DNA from 3 places in the [Clostridium] saccharolyticum WM1 genome. Region 2 is predicted to be linked to each of the others. Evidence: predicted binding sites of a transcription regulator. Region 2 holds the regulator's gene; each other region holds the start of a gene.
The links. The regulator NrdR, encoded in region 2, represses ribonucleotide reductase genes. The targets are predictions, from matches to a motif close to CACAANATNTTGTG.

Region 1 (6,577 bases), 780 kb from region 2:
ATTAACAATATCCCGGTTAAAGGTAAAGGGCGTTCCTGTCTCCACAGCACTTTTTAACACCAGGCGTATGATGTCCTTTATGGGGATGATACGCTTGTGGATGCGGCTGTCACTGACGCAGTCCAGATAACGCTCTTCCCACTGGATTCCATAAAAGTCTTCAAGTGCCCAGCCCTTTACCGTCAGGATCTCATGAGGGCACATTAAATACCAGTCCCCTTCTATGTTCTCCTTTGCCTGCTTCCAGAACAAGTTGGGATAACAAACCCCGGGGAAAACATCATGAGCCTTCATGCGGTCATCTCCGTTATTGGTCTTAAGGGTGAGAAATTCCGGAAGATCCTTATGCCACACATCAAGGTAAACAGCCACCGCTCCCTGACGCATCCCAAGCTGGTCCACGGCCACTGCAGTATCGTTCGCCAGCTTGATCCAACGGACCACACCTCCCGCAGCTCCTTTAAAACCGCGAATGGCGCTTCCTGCGGCACGGACCTTTCCAAAATAAAGACCCATTCCTCCTCCGAATTTGCTGACTTTTGCAAAGCTGTCAATGCTCCGGTAAATGCCATCCAGGCTGTCCGGCACCGTATCAATAAAGCAGGAGGAAAGCTGGTGGTAAGGCTTTCTGGCATTTGAAAGAGTGGGTGTTGCCATGGTTACCTTTAAGGTACTGAGCATATGGTAAAACCGTTTTACCCAAGCCTCCCGGTCAACCGTTTCATTCATAGCAAGATGCATGGCTATTCCAAGGAACATCTCCTGAGGAGTTTCCAGAGGCGCATTCTGATGGCTGCGGATCACATACCTGTTAAGCAGAAGTTCCAGCCCGGAATAATTAAACAAATGGTTTCTGGTCTGATCCATATACCCTTCGAACCGTTGGATTTCTTCTTTGTTATAATTCTCCAGAATGTAATCTCCATAAAGTCCCTCTTCTGTCAGAAAACATATTTTATCAAAAAAGCTTCCAATCTTCCGCCTGCCAAGTTCTTCCTTTAACCGGATATTAAAACGCACCATAAGAAGCCTTGCTCCTATATACTCCCAGTCCGGCGCTTCCTGGGTGGTCAGCTCCACTGCCGCCTGGATCAGCGCCCCCAGCCGTTCCTCCAGGTTCATGTTCTTCTTGCAGAATCCTGTGAATTTTATGGAGAGGTGTTTTAAATCATAGGATGCTGATCCCCACTCCTGCCGGATCCCATCCAAAACTTCTTCCAGCTCCCCCAACTCTTTAAAGGATTCCAGAATTTCCTGTTTTCCGTTTCTATTATCCATTTCATATTCCTGCCATTCCAGATTTATATTGATATCAATAACTGTTATTGTATCTCACATGTAAAAATATACCACAAGATATAGTTAATTTCAACCATACACCCACAAAATATTCCCTGTTCATCCATTTTTTCTTTTTCACCATAAATGGAAAAACGCCTGAAACCTTAGTAAATAAGATTTCAAGCGTATTATACCGAATATCAATAAATTCTATCTGGCGCCGCGTACAAACGGCTTTCCAAGGCCTTCCGGTCCATGACTCTTTCCAACCGAACCCAACAGGGCAGCCAAGGTGATCAGATAGGGCAGCATGGACAATGCCTGAGAGGGGAGAGGAACTCCGATTGCCTGAAGGCGGATCTGCAAAGCATTGGCAGATCCGAACAATAAAGCAGCTCCCAGCATACCAAAAGGAACATAACGCCCCAGGATGACAGCCGCCAAGGCAATGTAGCCTCTTCCAGAGGTCATATTTTCTGAAAAATTCCCCACCTGTACTAGAACCAGATAAGCACCTCCGATTCCCCCAAGCACCCCGTTTAAGATCATGGAAATATACTGGTACCGGTAAACAGGAATCCCTGCCGAATCTGCGGAACGTGGGTTCTCGCCAATGGCAGCAAAGGAAAGACCGGTGTTTGTCTTTTTATAAAAAAATGATACGCCCACGACCATGAAATACAAGAGATAGGTCAGGATGTCCTGATAAAAGAACGCGTTACCAATCAGGGGAATGTCAGCGAGCACCGGGATCCTCAGCCTCATAATCGGCTGGATTTGCTGGTAGGATTGTCCGCCTGACATGAGTTTATATAAAAAGCTGGTCACTCCAAGGACAAATATATTGATGGCAATTCCGCTGACCGACTGGTCCTTGGACAGCCTGATGGACAAAATCCCATGGATCATGCTGACAGCCGCTCCCCCCGCTGCGGCGCAAAAAAGCCCCACTGGTATACTTCCTGAGAAAAATGTGCCTGCAAAAGAGAAAAAAGCACCGGAAAGCATAACGCCTTCCATACCAATATTCAGTATTCCGCTTTTTTCCGAAATCGTCTCCCCAAGCCCTGCATAGGCAAGAGGCACTGCCATACGTACGGCTGCCGATAAAAAGGCAGTCAGAAAGCCGACGGTTAAAATCTGGTCCAGCATCTATTTTCCCTCCCTTGCTCTCATTTTTCCGGCCAGAAGCTCCCTGCCCAGAATCAGCAGCACAATAAAACCGATGAGAAAATCCACAATGGAGGACGGAACCCCCATCTGCCTTTGCATGGAATTTGCCCCTACCTCCAGCGCAGCAAATAAAACAGAGACCACAAGCACTCCGGCCGGATGATTGGAGGCCAGAAGAGTGATAAGAATTGCTGTATAGCCGCAGCCTCCCGACATGCCTTCAAGCAGTTTTTTCTGAACTCCCAGTACCTCCACAGCTCCTGCAGTTCCCGCAAGGCCGCCGCTCAGCACCGCCGACAGAATGATGTTTTTCACCACTGAAATACCATTGCATGCCGCAGCCCGTTTGTTAAAACCGACGACTCTGAATTCATAGCCTGCTGCTGTTTTTTCCATGAGAAACCAAACAAAGAGCACGGCACCAAGGGCTATAAAAATGCCCGTATGGACTCTGGTGGGGGCTAGAAAACGCAAAAGTACTGCAGATGCATCGATCTTTTCCGATTGGGGGATACTTCCGGCCGGATCCATGAGAAAGGTCCGGACTGCGATTCCTAGAAGATTTATGGAAATATAATTAAGCATAATGGTACATATGATCTCTGAAATTCCAAGCTTAGCCTTTAGGATTGCCGCCGCAAGGGCCCATAATCCGCCCAGCAGGAAACCGCAGGCAATGGCAAGGATGATCCGGAAAACACCAGGGACTGCGGTGGCATTGATTGCCACCCAGGCGGAAGCAAGCGCCCCTATGTAGAATTGTCCTTCCCCGCCAATATTAAAAAATCCGGTCCTAAAAGCCACGGAGCAGCCAAGCCCGGTTAAGATCAGAGGAGTTGCTTTCACAAACACTTCCCCGAAGCCGCTTGTACTGCCGAAAATTCCGTTAAAGAACATCTTGCTTGCCGTGAGAGGATCAGCACCTGACAAAAGCACAAGAATGGCCGCCGCCCCAATGGAAATCAAAGCGAGCTTCACCACTTCAGCCGCCTTTAACTGTTTCATCTGGTTCATGGCTTTCCTCCTTTTTTGTCACTCCGCCCATGTAAAGCCCGATTTTAAATACATCGGCTTCTTCTCTGTCAAGAACACCCATGATCCGGCCTTCAAACAGAACTGCGATCCTGTCACTTAATGAAAGGATCTCATCCAGATCCGCAGAAATGAGCAATACACTCTTTCCCTGGTTTTTCTGTTTCATCAGAGTCTGATGGACAAATTCCGTTGCTCCGATATCCAATCCTCTCGTAGGCTGGCTGGCAACAATCAATCTTGCCTCCGGGGATATTTCACGGGATAAAATCACCTTCTGCTGGTTTCCGCCGCTCATCAGCTTAACCGGCGTCCTGATCCCGCTTTTTCCAGAAGTGCGGATCCCATACTCTGCCACCGCCTCCAAAGCCAGGCTTTCCGCCTGCTTGTGGTTCAGGATCCTGTTTTTTGAAAAAGGCTGCCGGTTATAGCTACGCAGGATCATGTTTTCCGTTACCGTCATATCTGCAACCAGACTGTCCTGGTGCCGGTCATCGGATATATAGGAAATGCCCTTGTTAAAACGCTCTTTAACCGTTCTGCTGTCAATGGCTTCCCCTTCAAAGAAAATGGTTCCTTCCGTATGCTTACGGATTCCCGTGATCACCTCGGAAAGCTCCTTTTGCCCGTTACCTTCCACTCCGGCAATTCCAAGTATCTCACCTTTATAAACCGTAAGACAGATGCTGTCCAGGGACTTTTTGTTTCCATGTCTTTTCAATAAGGAAACACCCTCAAGTCTTAAGGCTGTTTCCTCTATCGGTTTCTTCCGCTCCGCCATGCCAGGGGATAGAGGCCTGCCTATCATATGGGCGGACAATTCCTCCGGGGTTGTATTTTGCGTGATGAAATCCTTAACCGCCTTGCCATCCCTTAAAATAGTGACCTTGTCACTGATTGCCATGATTTCACTTAAGCGGTGAGTGATGATGATAATCCCATGTCCCTCTTCCTTTAACCGCTTTAATACCTGAAAGAAATTTTCCGTTTCCTGCGGGGTCAGAACTCCTGTGGGTTCATCTAAAATCAGCAAATCTGCCTTCCGGTATAATGCCTTTAAGATCTCCACTCTTTGCTGTTCCCCCACGGATAAGCTGCTCACCTGTTCATAAGGATTTACAAACAGGCCGTATTTTTCAGCCAGCAGGCAGATCTCCTCTGCTGCCGCCTTTCTGTCAAGGACCTCTTTCTTACGTCCAGATCCCAGAATAATGTTGTCAAGCACTGTCATCCGGTTCACAAGAGAAAAATGCTGGTGGACCATGCCGATCCCCCGGCTGATGGCATCGGCCGGAGATTGGAACCGGGCTGTTTTACCTTTGTAAAGGATCTCTCCCCCATCCGGCTGATAAATACCGAACAAGATATTCATAAGCGTCGTCTTTCCTGCCCCGTTTTCCCCAAGCAGGGCATGGATTTCCCCCTGTTCCACGGACAGGCTTACATCCTGATTGGCGTAGACGCCGGAAAATGCTTTTGTGATGTGTTTCATCTCCAATAATGCCATAGCAAAGCTCCCTATCTGACCTTTGTATCACATGGAACCGTAAATTCTCCTGATGTAATGGCTGATACCTTTTTTTCAATCTCTGCCTTCACCTCATCCGGGATCTTAACTTCTAACTCATGGTAGGACGCGATGCTGACCGCTCCTTCCTTCATTCCCAGTTCATAGATTCCTCCTGCAAAGGTTCCTTCTTCCACAGTCTTGAATGCGGCCTCAATCACCTTTGGGATATGGTATACGGAAGAGGAAAGCACTGTTTCCGGAGCCAGCCCGTTCTGGTCATAGGAATCACCGGTAGCATAGATTTTTCCTTCCTTTGCCGCATTGATGGCACCAGTGCCGGATTCATTGGCACAATGGCCGATGACATCGGCTCCATTGTCGATCATCGCCTGGGCAGCTTCTTTTCCAAGAGCCGTATCCGTAAAGGAGCCGGTCCATGCAGTCTGAACTTCGATGTCAGGCTTTACCGATTTTGCGCCGTCTTCAAAGCCATTCATGATTTTTACAAGGGAGGCTCCCTGAATAGGACCTACAAAGCCGATCTTATTGCTTTTTGACATTCCTGCAGCAAGCATTCCCATGACGTAACCGCCTTCTTCGCATTTGGTCACATAGGAAGCTACATTGCCGGCGGAAACCTCTCCTTCTGTTACAATAAATTTTGTATCCGGATACTGCCCGGCTACTTCAACCGCAGGGTCGCCGAACTCATACCCATGACCGATCACCACATCAAAACCATTGGCGGCATAATCGGCAAATGCGGCTTCTATATCATCAGGAGTCAGATTTTCCGTATAGGCGGTTTCACAGCCATAGTCGGATTCCAAAAGCTTTAATCCATCATAGGCGGCCTGGCACCAGCCCATGTCGTTCGCAGCACCGGAAAGACAAAGTGCTACCTTTAAGGTTTTTGAAGTCTCAGCCTTTGTTCCTGCCTCAGCCTTGGTTCCTGTCTCTTCCCGGACCTCTTTTGTCTCTGCGGTTTTGCCGCAGCCTGCCAAAGATGCTGCCGCCATGGAGGCAGCAAGAACCAGGGCTGCCAGCTTTCTCATGTTTTTCATAATGTTTCTCCTCTCTTGTCGTCAACTGTGTCATCATTGCTTTATGGTTTCAATATCCGGATCTGGGTATGAGTGATATAACCGGAACTCTGGTTTTCCACAAACTGATCCAGAATATTAAAATTTATGGTAAGATCTTCAAAATCCAAATCCGGCCTCGCATTGCGGAGGCGTTCAATGGTTGCAGGAACTGTTTCATAAGAACCTAAATGGTAACCGCACAAAAAATCACCGGAAGGGATTCTGCGTATCTGGTCCTTTCTCACATGATCCGGCAACGGCTCTTCTGAGGGATATAAATAGGCTCCGAAATATTTCTCTTCCCCCTGATAGAAGGCAATGGTGGGATAAAAATAGAAGGAATTCTGCCGGTAAAGAGATTCTTCCTCTCCAATGACAAGGTAGGCCCTGTCCTCAAAATGGCGGATGGTGATTTCATCCGTATGAATTTGGTTCATCTCTTCCTCAATAAACCGAAGCTTTCTCTGAATGGCCTCATCAATGGATATCAGCTCCT
Region 2 (6,577 bases):
CAGAATTTGTGAAAACCCTGCTGAATGTCTATGAAAGCTATACAGGCCTCAAGGGAGAATGCGTGTCCATGGGCGGAGGCACTTATGTTCATTCCTTAAAGAACGGCGTTGCCTTTGGTGCTTCCATGCCGGGGACGGATAACCGCATGCATGGAGCCGATGAGTACGCGGTCATTGATGAACTGGTGGTAAGTGCCAAGATTTTTGCCCAGGTCATCGTGGATCTTTGTTCATAAAATTTTAAGACTTTGTTTTTGATTTTTAAATTAAGTATTGACAAAAACAGGAAGAGGGCGTAAAATACGGCTCATAAAGTAATTCCTAGTTTGCCTATAGGAATCAGTGGAAGGAGTAGCTGCCATGAACCAGTTAAAAACCATGCAGATGAATATGGATCAGATGAACGGCATGTGTATGATGATGTGTCGTGTATCAGAGTGCATAAAATTACGATAATCGTTTCATTTGTATGGATTGTGATTGGAATTCGCTGAAAGCAGCAAAACGCGGAAATTTTAGGTCGCAAGTCTGTGCAGGGCTTGCGGCCTTTTTGTATCTTTATGAATATCCTGCGGGTATACCTAATCCGCCTGAGTCTTCAGGAGATATATAATGAAAAGAAAGGAAAGGAAATAGACATATGCAGTCAGCAGAACCTATTATCCAGCTGGTAGGACTAGGAAAAGAGTTCCGTACCGCAAACGGTCCCATAAAGGCCCTAGATGATATTAACCTGTCCATTGAACAGGGGGAGATATTTGGAATTATCGGTTTGAGCGGAGCAGGAAAAAGTACATTGGTCCGCTGTATCAATTATCTGGAAATACCTACCTCGGGAGATGTGCTTTTTGAGAATAAAAGTCTGGCATCCATGCGGCCCAGGGAGAAGAGGCTGGCCAGACAGTCCATGGGTATGATCTTTCAGCAGTTCAACCTGCTGGCCCAGAGGAATGTACTACAAAATGTGTGCTTTCCTTTGGAAATTGCAGGGGTTTCCAAAAAAGAAGGAATGAAAAGAGCTATGGAGCTTTTGGAAATCGTAGGCCTTAAGGAAAGGGCAAAGGCATATCCGGCCCAGTTATCAGGCGGACAGAAGCAAAGGGTCGCCATTGCAAGAGCCCTTGCAACGAATCCAAAGGTTCTGCTTTGCGATGAAGCCACAAGTGCTTTGGATCCAAACACCACTAAATCCATTCTCGGCCTTTTAAAGGACATTAACCGTTCCATGGGAGTTACCGTAGTCGTCATCACCCATGAGATGACGGTAATAGAAGCTATTTGCGACAGGGTGGCCATTATTGACCAAAGCCACATTGCAGAAGTGGGAAGTGTAAGAGCAATTTTCTCGGAACCAAAGTCAAATATCGGCAGACAGCTGATATTAGGGGAAGCAGCAGAACAGGTCATCCGGTTCGGCGGCTCCAGAAGGGTCCGGATCTCCTTTGACGGACGTTCTTCCTTTGAACCGGTTCTTGCAAACATGATATTAGCCTGTAAAGTGCCGGTGAACATTATGCACGCCGAGACACGGGATATTAGCGGAACTGCTATGGGACAGATGGTCATACAGCTTCCGGAAGACGAAGTAGATCAGAACAGGATCCTTAATTATTTAAAAACAGCGGGAATTACTCATGAGGAGGTGAAGGATCATGATCTTTGATGCAACAGTTTTACAGATGCTGAAAACTGGTATATGGGAAAGTTTGTTCATGACATTTTCCTCCTCCTTTTTTGCATATCTTATTGGAATTCCTTTAGGCATTATTCTGGTGGTTATGGATAAAGACGGAATCTATCCCATTCCCTGGCTTCAACGGATCCTGGGGCTGATTATAAACCTGCTCCGGTCTGTTCCGTTTATAATTTTACTTATTATGGTGATTCCTATTACAAGGGCCATTGTAGGCACTACCCTGGGAGCAAAAGCCGTAATCCCGCCGTTGGTAATAGCCTCAGCCCCCTATGTGGCCAGAGTCGTGGAAGCCTCCTTTAAGGAAGTGGATCCAGGAGTGATCGAGGCGGCAAAATCCATGGGGTCCTCCACCTTTCAGATTATATGGAAGGTTCTTCTTCCGGAAGCAAAACCTTCCCTCTTGGTAGGTGCGGCTCTATCCATCACTACTATTTTGGCCTACTCTGCAATGGCAGGCTTTGTAGGCGGAGGCGGACTTGGAGATATTGCAATTAAATATGGATATTACCGCTATCAGACGGAAATGATGTTTATAACAGTGGCAATTCTTGTAATCATTGTCCAGGTCATCCAGGAAGCGGGAATGAAGCTTTCCAGAGTGAGTGATAAGAGAATTAAATAGTAACAGCCTAAGGCGTTACCATAAAAAATTTTAAGGAGGAACAATTATGAAAAAATCACTTTATGTACTTACGGCAGCACTGATTGCCGCAGGAGCGTTGACCGCATGCGCAGGAAGCAAGGAAGCGCCTGGAACTACGGCGGCTGAGACAACACAGGCTGCAGCAACAGAGGCAGCTAAAGCAGAAGAGACATCGGCAGCAGAGAGCAAGGAAGTTACCGGTGATCTGGAAAAGATCGTTGTGGGAGCTACTCCGGCTCCTCATGCAGAGATTTTAAACGCTGCAAAGGATCTTCTGAAAGAAAAGGGATATGAGCTGGTGGTAAAGGAATATACGGATTATGTACAGCCAAACCTGGCTCTTGAATCCGGAGACCTGGATGCCAACTATTTTCAGCACAAGCCTTACCTGGACCAGTTCAATGAGGAAAAGGGGACTGATCTTGTAAGTGCAGCAGCCATTCATTACGAGCCTTTTGGTATTTATGCAGGAAAGACAGATGCTCTTGATAAGCTTGCCGAAGGAGCCCAGATCGCAGTTCCCAATGACGTTTCCAACGAAGCAAGAGCTCTTCTTTTACTGGCTGACAAGGGGCTGATCGGCCTTAAAGAAGGTGTTGAACTGAATGCTACCAAGAATGACATTGTAAAGAATGACAAGAATTTTAAGATCGTTGAAGTGGAGGCGGCTCAGCTTCCCCGGTCCTTAAGCGATGTGGATGTGGCAGTTATCAATGGAAATTATGCCATTGAAGCAGGCTTAAAGGTATCCGATGCACTGGCTGTAGAAGATGCCAAGTCCATAGCAGCCACCCTTTACAGCAACATCGTTGCCGTTCGTGCAGGAGAGGAAAGCAGTGAAAAGTCAAAAGCTCTTGTAGAAGCTTTGACAAGCGATACTATTAAAAAGTTTATTGAAGATACCTACGATGGAGCAGTTGTTCCTTCTTTCTAAAGAGGGAATGGTTCCAATGGAAAGAGAAGCTGTTGGGGAGGCAGATTTATGCTGCTTCCGCAGCGGCTTTTTTGTATCAAAAGTCTGCGAAAGAAAATCTTAATTTTACAGGCAATGGAAAATATTGTATAATTTATCAGAAGTCAAAAATTGATTTCTGATAATTAATAGTAAGAGATAAAGGGAGATGGTAATAATGGATCAGGATAATCAAGAAGGATCCTGGCAGGAAACAAGGGATCAGGATCAGAGCGTGGTTTACGTGCAGCCTGAAAAAACGGCCCAAAGCAACATGGCCCTTGCATCTCTGGTCATGGGGATTCTTGGCATTATAACCTCCTGCTGCTGTTGCGGAGGATTGATCTTTGGAAGCCTTGGGATCTTGTTTGCCCTGCTGTCCAGGACAGAAGACAGGTTGGAAGGCTATGCGAAGGCAGGTCTTATTACTTCAGCCATTGCCATGGTGCTGGTCGTATTGGTGGTAATCGTATATGTGGGTATTGCTGCAATGAGTGATTTGGGAATAGGAGGTGTGTTTTCATGAAAACTTCATCTTCAGAACTTAAAAGGCGGGCAAGACGAAGCTTAAAAGGCAGATACGGTCTGTGCATTGGCGTCCAGTTCCTGGCATGTGCCGTTCTTCTGGCTGCTTCCCTGGTGTATGTTTTAACTTCGTATTCCCTGGGACTGGTTCAAAATCCTTTTTTTGAAGGCTCACTTACCATATCACCGGGTTATGTAGCGCTAAGGGGAGGGATTTATTTATCCTTTCTGGTGATCCTTTCCGTATACGGTCTGTTAATGCCGGGAATCCTTAAGATATATCTGAATATGAGTACTGGCAATTCAGCCGGCCTGTCGGATCTTTTCTTTGCTTTTCAGAATAAGCCTCATAAATTTTTAGGGCTTTATTTTATAAATATTCTGATTGGATTTATATGGGCTGTCCCGTATTTCGTGGTACTCATTGTTGCAGTCGTTACTGACTTTATACCGGTCATGGTGGTATTACTGGTGCTTACGTATCTGCTCCTGCTCATTGGAAGTACTGTTACAATGCTGTGTTTATCCCAGTCCATGTTCATCCTTATCGAATCTCCGGATCAGAGACTATGGAAATGTCTAAAGAAAAGTGCAGAAATGATGAAGGGAAATAAGGGCGGACTCTTTTATATTTTATTAAGCTTTTTGGGAATTATAATTCTTGGATACTGTTCCCTGGGGATCGGTTTTCTCTGGATACTTCCTTATATTTACGCTACCATGACAGAGTATTATCTGGATCTTAAGGATCGGTTTCCCCATAACTCCCTTATAGGAGATGAGGAAGCGTTTTCCCAGTCAGCGTGGAACCGGGAAAATCAGTGGTAGAACCGTGTCATGCAGAAGGTATGCGCATAGACTACACTAAGGAGGTGTATATCTATGCGCATTTGTGATCTTAGACAAAAAGAAGTGATTAATATCTGTGACTGCAGACGCCTTGGCTATGTAGGCGATGTGGATTTTGACATGGAAACAGGCTGTCTTATCGCCATCATTGTGCCGGGACCAGGATGCTTTTGCGGATTTTTAGTCAGAGAGAAGGAGTATGTGATCCCCTTCTGCGATATCAGACAGGTGGGTCCGGATATCATCCTTGTAAATGTGGATTTGGAAAAAGCAACGGAAAGATGCGGGATATAGGGATGAGGGGCTTGCGGATCTTAGGATTGTAAGTTATGATATATACTAGGAAATTCGATTGGCCTTTGGCTCGTCGAACGGCTGATTTACTGAATACAACTCCGTGGCCTTAGCTTTCATGAAGTAAATTATGCCAATAAAATTACAGTCCGTAGACAGGAGGACCAGAAACGTGAAATGTCCATTTTGTAATGAAGCAGATACAAAGGTCATTGATTCCAGGCCGGCAGACGACAATAGCTCCATCAGACGCCGCAGACAGTGTGAGAAATGCGGGAAGCGGTTTACAACCTATGAGAAACTGGAGACCATGCCTCTCATGGTGATTAAAAAGGATAATTCCAGAGAGGTATATGACCGTTCAAAAATAGAATCAGGTATTCTTCATTCCTGCCATAAGCGTCCTGTCTCATCCCAGCAGATTGACTCCATGGTAGATGAGATAGAAACTCAGGTGTTCAACCGGGAAGAAAAGGAAGTGGAAAGTACGGTGATCGGAGAGCTTGTTATGAGAAAGCTGCAGGATGTAGATGAGGTGGCTTATGTCCGTTTTGCTTCCGTATACCGGGAATTCAAAGACGTAAATACATTTATGGAAGAAATAGGAAAATTATTAAAAAAGTAGGAGATCTATGTTTAAAATATTTTATCCGGATGAAGATGCGGCTTCTGCGTATGACATACCCTATGAGGATTTATATAAAAGAGGGATCAGAGGTGTGGTTTTTGATATTGACAATACTCTGGTACCTCATGATGCGCCTGCAGATGAAAGGGTAAGGAAGCTGTTTTTGCGTTTACATGACCTTGGGATGGAAACCTGCCTTCTTTCCAATAATAAGGAGCCGAGAGTGGCTGCCTTTGCCAGGTCTGCGGGCAGTCCCCGCTATATATTTAAAGGAAACAAGCCGGGGATTAAAGGATACCGGAAAGCTATGGATTTAATGGGAACGGATGTAAAACAGACGGTATTTGTTGGAGACCAGCTTTTTACCGATGTGTATGGGGCGAAAAGAGCCGGGATCTACAGCATCCTTGTAAAACCAATTCATCCAAAAGAAGAAATTCAAATCGTATTAAAAAGACTTTTGGAAGCGGTAGTGCTGTATTTTTACCACAGGGATAAGAAAAAACAACGATAGTACCATCAATGGCAGGAAGATTACCGGTGGGTAAAAGATGGTTTAACCGGTTATAATACGGATGAAACGGTCCGGACAAGCCGGCTGATCCCAAACGTACAGGAAATTGGAAAGGCGGTAAGCAGATATGAAAATTCTTGTATTAAACGGGCCGAATCTGAATTTTTTAGGGATCCGTGAAAAAGGAATATACGGAACAGAGGATTATCATGCACTGGTTTCCATGCTGGAAGAAAAAGCCCGGCAGGAAGGTCATGAACTGGAGATCTATCAGAGCAATTATGAAGGTGGGATCATCGATAAGATCCAGGAGGCATATCATAATGGCACGGAGGGTATCATCATCAACCCCGGAGCCTTTACCCATTACAGCTATGCGGTAAGAGATGCTCTGGGTTCCGTAGAGATACCAAAAGTGGAGGTTCACATATCCAATGTCCACAAGAGAGAAGAATTCCGCCATACCTCGGTGACAG
Region 3 (6,577 bases), 200 kb from region 2:
CCTTGCAGTACTTTATCAGATGATACTGGCTGATGTTTTTCTTTTTCATGGTTTCCCAAAGTCTGTCGTAAACAATCATGATTTATCACCTCTGGTCTTAATTAAACCTTGATTATCCAGTATTGCATATTATCCATAAGTGGTTTATATTATGGGAAAGGAGGAATACATCAATGAAAAAAAATATATTTAATGTAATTTTTTATCTTATTTGCTTTTCTGTTCTCTGCAGATCCATCTACCGCCTTGCCTTTACTGTGCCCCCGGCCCCTGGAACTCCAGGCTATCAGGAATATTTCTGCGGCACAATCGTTATGAGCATTGGAATCGGGCTCATGGTTATTGTACCCAATCTCATCATTGAATATCTGGTGGGCAGCTGGACCTCTTAGCCTTGACTCAGACAGGCTCTTCATTGTATGATGGAAAGACAAGGAAAAAAATAAGGGAAGAAGAGGAAAAGTCAGATGTGGTTTGCTGCCGGAGCTCTTTGCGCCGCTGGCGCAGGCTTGTATTTGCGTTCTGAGTATGAAAAAGAACAGCTTTCTGTGGAGAGAACGGTTTTGGAGAACCCAAAGATAAGAAAGGACCGTACCCTTGTGTTCCTTTCCGATCTTCACGAACACCGGTTTGGGGAGGGAAATGAAAAACTTTTGACCGCAGTCCATGAGGTGGCTCCTGATCTTGTATTGGTGGGAGGCGATATGATCATCAGCAAGGGCAGGGCCATTACGTCAGCCTCCTTAGAGCTTTTGGAAACGCTGGCCCGCCGGTATCCGGTATTTTGCGGCAACGGCAACCATGAAAACCGTCTGCTTTGGGAGCCCGAAGTATACGGCAGAGCATACGAAGATTATAGAAGCAGCTTAAAAAGGTTTGGAGTCAGATTTCTAGAAAACCGGACGGAGCAGTTTGGGGAAGATTTATCTGTTACGGGGATAGATCTGGAACCGGAGGTTTACCGGAAATTCCGCCCGGGACATTTAACTGAGAAGGAGATCGGGCAAAAAGCAGGGAAGGCATCCAGGGAACGGTTTCAGATTCTGCTTTGTCATTCTCCTCTTTTTTTCCGTCCATGCAGGGACTGGGGAGCGGATTTGACACTGTCCGGTCACTTTCATGGCGGAACCATAAGGCTTCCATATCTGGGTGGAGTCATGACGCCTCAATACCAGTTTTTCCTTCCTTACTGCGCCGGTGAGTTTCATTCCGAAGAAAGACATATGATCGTGAGCAGAGGGCTTGGGACTCATTCTATTAACATCCGCCTGAACAACAAACCTCAACTGGTAGTGGTGGATTTAAAAATGAAAACATGATTTAGTGCCTTCCATATATTTACAGATGAAGAAGGATTTGATATACTGATCAGAGGCATGCTTTCATCTGCCTTGGAGGATTTTATGGGAATCTCATATAAACTGGATAATTTCGAGGGTCCGCTGGACCTGCTGCTTCATTTGATCGACAAGAATAAGGTGAACATCTACGACATCCCTATCGCTACGATTACAGAGCAGTATCTGGACTATGTAAACCACATGGAGACAGAAGATCTGAATATTGTCAGCGAATTTCTGGTCATGGCTGCGACTCTCATTGATATAAAGGCGCGTATGCTGCTCCCAAGGGAGATCAATGAGGAAGGTGAGGAGGAGGACCCAAGGGCTGAGCTTGTGGCACGTCTTCTGGAATATAAATATTATAAATACATGTCTCAGGAGCTTAAGGACCGGGAATTGGGTGCAGACCGTCTGCTGTACAAAGAACCATCCATTCCGGCTGAGGTGGCAAAGTATGAGCCACCGGTGGATTTAGACAGGCTTCTTGACGGGCTTACCCTGGCAAAACTCCAGGAGATTTTCCGGGCTGTCATGAAACGGGGCACGGATCGTGTGGATCCAATCCGAAGCCGGTTCGGCAACATCCGGAAGGAATCCGTAAGCCTGGAGGATAAGATAAAAACTGTTATGGATTATGCCAGGGAGCACAGGAAATTTTCTTTCCGGGGACTGCTTGAGCAGCAGCCGGACCGGACTCTTGTTGTTGTTACATTTCTGGCGCTTCTGGAGCTCATGAAGATCGGCAAGATCAGGCTGACCCAGGAGCATTTGTTTGATGATATGCTCATTGAAACCCTGGAACCGGAAGGGGAGGATGAAGAGCTGGATTTGACGGGTCTGGAGGAAGATTCGGATGGACTTAAGGGAGAGGAAATCGATGGATAAGGAAACTCTTGTGGTTGAGGGGCCGAAAAAGAGTACGAAAGAAGAAAAAACATGGGAAGCCGTGATTGAGGCAGTTCTTTTTACCATGGGTAATTCTGTTGAACTAAAGGCTCTGGCTTCTGCTATTGGTCAGGATGAGGCCACGGCAAAGGAGGCGGTCCTCCGTTTGATGAAGCGCTACGATACGGGGAAAAGAGGCATGCAGATCCTGGAACTGGAGAACTGTTACCAGATGTGCACTCGGTCTGAATACTATGAGAATCTGATCCGCGTGGCAGCTGCGCCGAAAAAGCAGGTACTAACGGAGGTGATTTTGGAGACCTTGTCCATCATAGCCTATAAGCAGCCTGTAACAAAGCTGGAAATAGAAAAAATAAGAGGCGTTAAGTCAGATCACGCAGTCAATAAGCTGGTAGAATACAATCTGGTATATGAAGTCGGCCGCTTAGATGCTCCCGGCCGTCCTGCATTGTTTGCAACCACCGAGGAGTTTTTAAGAAGATTCGGCATCGGTTCTACCCAGAATCTTCCTGTGGCTGATCCGGTGGTTGCGGCTGAGATCCGGATGGAAGTGGAAGAGGAGCTTTCCGAAAGCAGTGATCTGATTCCGGCGGGAGATAAAAAAGTGGATGACATTGAGGAGGAAATAAGGTGACAAAAACCATAAGAGTTAAATATTTTACTGATAAAATTGAACGTTTGCGCTGCATTGACGGCAAGTCAGACTGGATTGATCTGCGTGCAGCAGAAGAAGTGGAACTGAAAGCCGGTGAATTTAAGCTGATTCCCCTTGGGATCGCCATGGAGCTGCCGGCCGGGTATGAAGCCCATGTGGTTCCCAGAAGCAGCACATTTAAGAATTACGGCGTGATCCAGACCAACAGCATGGGGGTTATTGATGAAACCTACTGCGGTGACAATGACCAGTGGTTTTTCCCGGCCTATGCACTTCGGGACACCGTGATCCATGTCAATGAACGCATCTGCCAGTTCCGCATTATGGAACATCAGCCGGCTTTACTCTTTGAAGAAGCGGAGCTTTTAGGCCATGAGGACCGGGGCGGCCATGGCAGTACGGGGAAACAATAACTTTTATCGCATGGCATTTTTTGTCTAAGCCGTTTTTCTTTCAATCTCACTTTATAAAGTCAGACTGTGGGAGCTTAAATTTCGTAAATTGTCCCTTCGGCAGCTAATGGCGAATTGAACTTCCCAAAAAGGAGATAATAGCATGAGAACTAAGACAGGATATGCGGCTGCCATCCTTGGACTGGCCCTGACCATTGCCATAGGAGCAGGCGGCTGCGGGAAAAAGGATAATAAATATTCTTTCCGGAACGCCGGGATTGAAGCCCTTAACCAGGGAAATTATGACGCAGCGGTAGAAGCCTTTGACCAGGCCATCAGTTCTTCCAAAGGACTGGTGGGGAAATTTGATGTGGATGTGTTAAAGTACCGGGCAGAGGCTCAATACCTTGCAGGCGATTATTCTTCCGCCGCAGATACCTACGACATACTCATAAAGGTGGATGGGGAACTGCCGGAATACCTGAATCTTCGTTCTGTTTCCAGGGCAGGCTCAGGAGATTTGAAAGGTTCCATAGAGGATTATAAGCGAAGCACCCAGTTGGATACAGAAAAGAAAGCACCGGGCAGGTTAAATGCCCTTCTGGCCGCAGGCGAGGCCATGGAAAAAGAAGGATCAGCCTCTGATGCCATGAACCTCTATGAAGAAGCTGTTAAGGAGGGGGAGCAAAGCGCCCAGCTTTACAATCGGATGGGTTTATGCAGGATGGCCGAAAAGGACTGGGATGGGGCGGCTGAATATTTTAAGAATGGCCTTTCATTACCTGACAGTTCCCTGGTTCCAGAATTATTGTTTAACCAGGCTGTAGCTGAAGAACATAAAGGTGAATTTAAAACAGCCCTGGATCTGATGCAGCAGTATGTCTCCGTCCACGGCCCTGATGAGGAAGCGGATCGGGAGATCACATTTTTAAAGACAAGATAGGTTGGAGTGATTGATGACAGAACTGATAGAGTTAAAGGAAATAGAAGAGCGTGTCATCCTGGTGGCTGTCAGCACCGGAGATGAAGAGGATGCCAAAGGGTCTCTTGATGAACTGGAAGAACTGGTGAAAACGGCAGGAGCCGTTGCCGTGGATAAGGTGATCCAGAACCGGGAGAGGATCCATCCGGGGACTTATCTGGGAAAGGGAAAGATTGAGGAAATAAAGGACCGAATCTGGGAGCTTGACGCAACCGGAATCGTTTGTGACGACGAATTGTCTCCGGCTCAGCTTCGGAATCTGGAAGGGGCACTGGATACAAAGGTTATGGACCGGACCATGGTGATCCTGGATATCTTTGCTTCCAGAGCCGTCACCAGGGAGGGAAAGATACAGGTGGAGCTGGCCCAGTTAAGATACCGGTCGGCCCGTCTGGTAGGACTTAGAAGTTCCTTATCCCGTCTGGGAGGCGGTATCGGCACCCGGGGACCGGGAGAGAAAAAGCTGGAAATGGACCGCCGTCTTATTCATGACAGGATCGGTATGTTAAAGGCTGAATTAGAGGATGTCAAGCGCCACAGGGAGGTGGTAAGACAGCAGCGGGATAAAAATCATGTGCCCGCCGCAGCGATCGTGGGCTACACCAACGCCGGAAAATCCACCCTGTTAAACAGGCTTACGGATGCAGGGATATTGGCTGAGGATAAGCTGTTCGCCACCCTGGATCCTACCACCAGGAATTTAAGCCTGCCGGGAGGGCAGCAAATTCTTTTAACAGATACGGTAGGATTTATCAGAAAGCTTCCCCACCATTTGATCGAAGCTTTTAAAAGCACTTTGGAAGAAGCCAAATACAGCGATATCATCCTTCATGTGGTGGATTGTTCCAATCCGCAGATGGATATGCAGATGTATGTTGTATATGAAACTTTAAGAGAACTTGGTATTTGTGATAAAATCATGATCACAGTGTTCAATAAGATTGATGCGGCAGATGCAGGAGTGATCCTGAGAGATGTGTCTTCGGACCATCAGGTGAGGATATCTGCAAAAACCGGAGAGGGTCTTGATGAACTTATCAATCTTTTGGAAACGATTCTTAGAAATCAAAAGGTGTATTTGGAAAGGATCTATTCCTATAAGGAAGCAGGAAAAATCCAGCTGATCCGTAAATACGGCCAGTTGTTAAAGGAAGAGTATCAGGAAGACGGGATTTTTGTCAACGCTTATGTTCCATCGGAGCTGTTTGCCTCTCTGGCCGACAATGCCGATGCTTTTAATGAATAATAAACACAATATGTGGATTGGTGTTAAAAAACCGAACTACATATTGTGTTTTTCTTTTTGTTCTGCTATAATATTATTTGTGAGAAGCTGTTTCAGGCCTTACATAAAAGGTGCCGTTTCTGCACTGTTTTTCTGATTATGATAACAAGTCTTCATAATGGAATGTATTACAAAAACAGATTCATAAGGGGTTTTTCAGAGGAATGCCTTATGGGCATATTTCTATGCCCGTAAAAAGGGCAGATAAGTGGAAAGGAGTTTGGTTTTTATGATCCAGGTAGTAAAGAGAAATGGGGAAAGTGCTGAATTCAGTCTGAATAAAATCACGGAAGCGATTAAAAAAGCATTTAAAGCCACCCAGAAGGAGTATAACAATGAAATACTGGAACTGTTGTCTCTTAGGGTAACCGCTGATTTTCAGGGAAAGATGTCAGGAGGACAGGTCACGGTTGAACAAATCCAGGACAGTGTGGAGCACGTTCTTGAGCAGGCGGGTTATACGGATGTGGCAAAGGCTTATATATTATATAGAAAGCAGAGAGAAAAAATCCGTAATATGAAGGATACCATCCTGGATTACAAGGCTGTGGTAAACAGCTACGTAAAAGTGGAGGACTGGAGGGTCAAGGAAAATTCCACAGTCACCTATTCCGTGGGAGGACTGATATTAAGCAATTCCGGTGCGGTTACAGCCAATTACTGGCTGTCTGAAATTTATGACCAGGAGATCGCCAATGCACACAGGAATGCGGATATCCACATTCACGATTTATCCATGCTCACCGGATACTGCGCAGGCTGGTCTTTAAAGCAGCTTCTTCTGGAAGGACTGGGCGGCATACCAGGAAAGATCACCTCATCCCCGGCAAAACATCTATCCGTACTTTGCAACCAAATGGTCAATTTCCTGGGGATTATGCAGAATGAGTGGGCAGGCGCCCAGGCCTTTTCTTCCTTTGACACCTATTTAGCTCCCTTTGTAAAGGCTGACCATTTATCCTACCGGGAAGTAAAAAAATGCATCGAATCCTTTATTTATGGGGTTAATACGCC

Region 1: the regulator NrdR is predicted to act here: its motif matches at 1,351-1,364, upstream of CLOSA_RS08285 (ribonucleoside-diphosphate reductase subunit alpha).
Region 3: the regulator NrdR is predicted to act here: its motif matches at 5,559-5,572, upstream of CLOSA_RS12625 (ribonucleoside triphosphate reductase).

What each region holds. Positions count from the first base shown of each region.
Region 1 covers NC_014376.1:1,725,873-1,732,449, reverse strand. The annotation lists gene CLOSA_RS08285 (ribonucleoside-diphosphate reductase subunit alpha) at 1-1,278, opposite strand, end outside; gene CLOSA_RS08280 (ABC transporter permease) at 1,492-2,433, opposite strand; gene CLOSA_RS08275 (ABC transporter permease) at 2,434-3,468, opposite strand; gene CLOSA_RS08270 (ABC transporter ATP-binding protein) at 3,437-4,993, opposite strand; gene CLOSA_RS08265 (BMP family protein) at 5,005-6,060, opposite strand; gene CLOSA_RS08260 (MerR family transcriptional regulator) at 6,102-6,577, opposite strand, start outside.
Region 2 covers NC_014376.1:2,509,255-2,515,831, reverse strand. The annotation lists gene pepV (dipeptidase PepV) at 1-236, shown strand, start outside; gene CLOSA_RS11815 (methionine ABC transporter ATP-binding protein) at 641-1,663, shown strand; gene CLOSA_RS11810 (methionine ABC transporter permease) at 1,653-2,318, shown strand; gene CLOSA_RS11805 (MetQ/NlpA family ABC transporter substrate-binding protein) at 2,365-3,273, shown strand; gene CLOSA_RS11800 (DUF4190 domain-containing protein) at 3,470-3,817, shown strand; gene CLOSA_RS11795 (DUF975 family protein) at 3,814-4,644, shown strand; gene CLOSA_RS11790 (PRC-barrel domain-containing protein) at 4,699-4,959, shown strand; gene nrdR (transcriptional regulator NrdR) at 5,132-5,584, shown strand; gene CLOSA_RS11780 (YqeG family HAD IIIA-type phosphatase) at 5,592-6,101, shown strand; gene aroQ (type II 3-dehydroquinate dehydratase) at 6,229-6,577, shown strand, end outside.
Region 3 covers NC_014376.1:2,707,860-2,714,436, reverse strand. The annotation lists gene CLOSA_RS12665 (helix-turn-helix domain-containing protein) at 1-79, opposite strand, end outside; gene CLOSA_RS12660 (hypothetical protein) at 174-392, shown strand; gene CLOSA_RS12655 (metallophosphoesterase) at 468-1,319, shown strand; gene CLOSA_RS12650 (segregation and condensation protein A) at 1,404-2,228, shown strand; gene scpB (SMC-Scp complex subunit ScpB) at 2,221-2,883, shown strand; gene CLOSA_RS12640 (dUTP diphosphatase) at 2,880-3,317, shown strand; gene CLOSA_RS12635 (tetratricopeptide repeat protein) at 3,460-4,239, shown strand; gene hflX (GTPase HflX) at 4,253-5,524, shown strand; gene CLOSA_RS12625 (ribonucleoside triphosphate reductase) at 5,793-6,577, shown strand, end outside.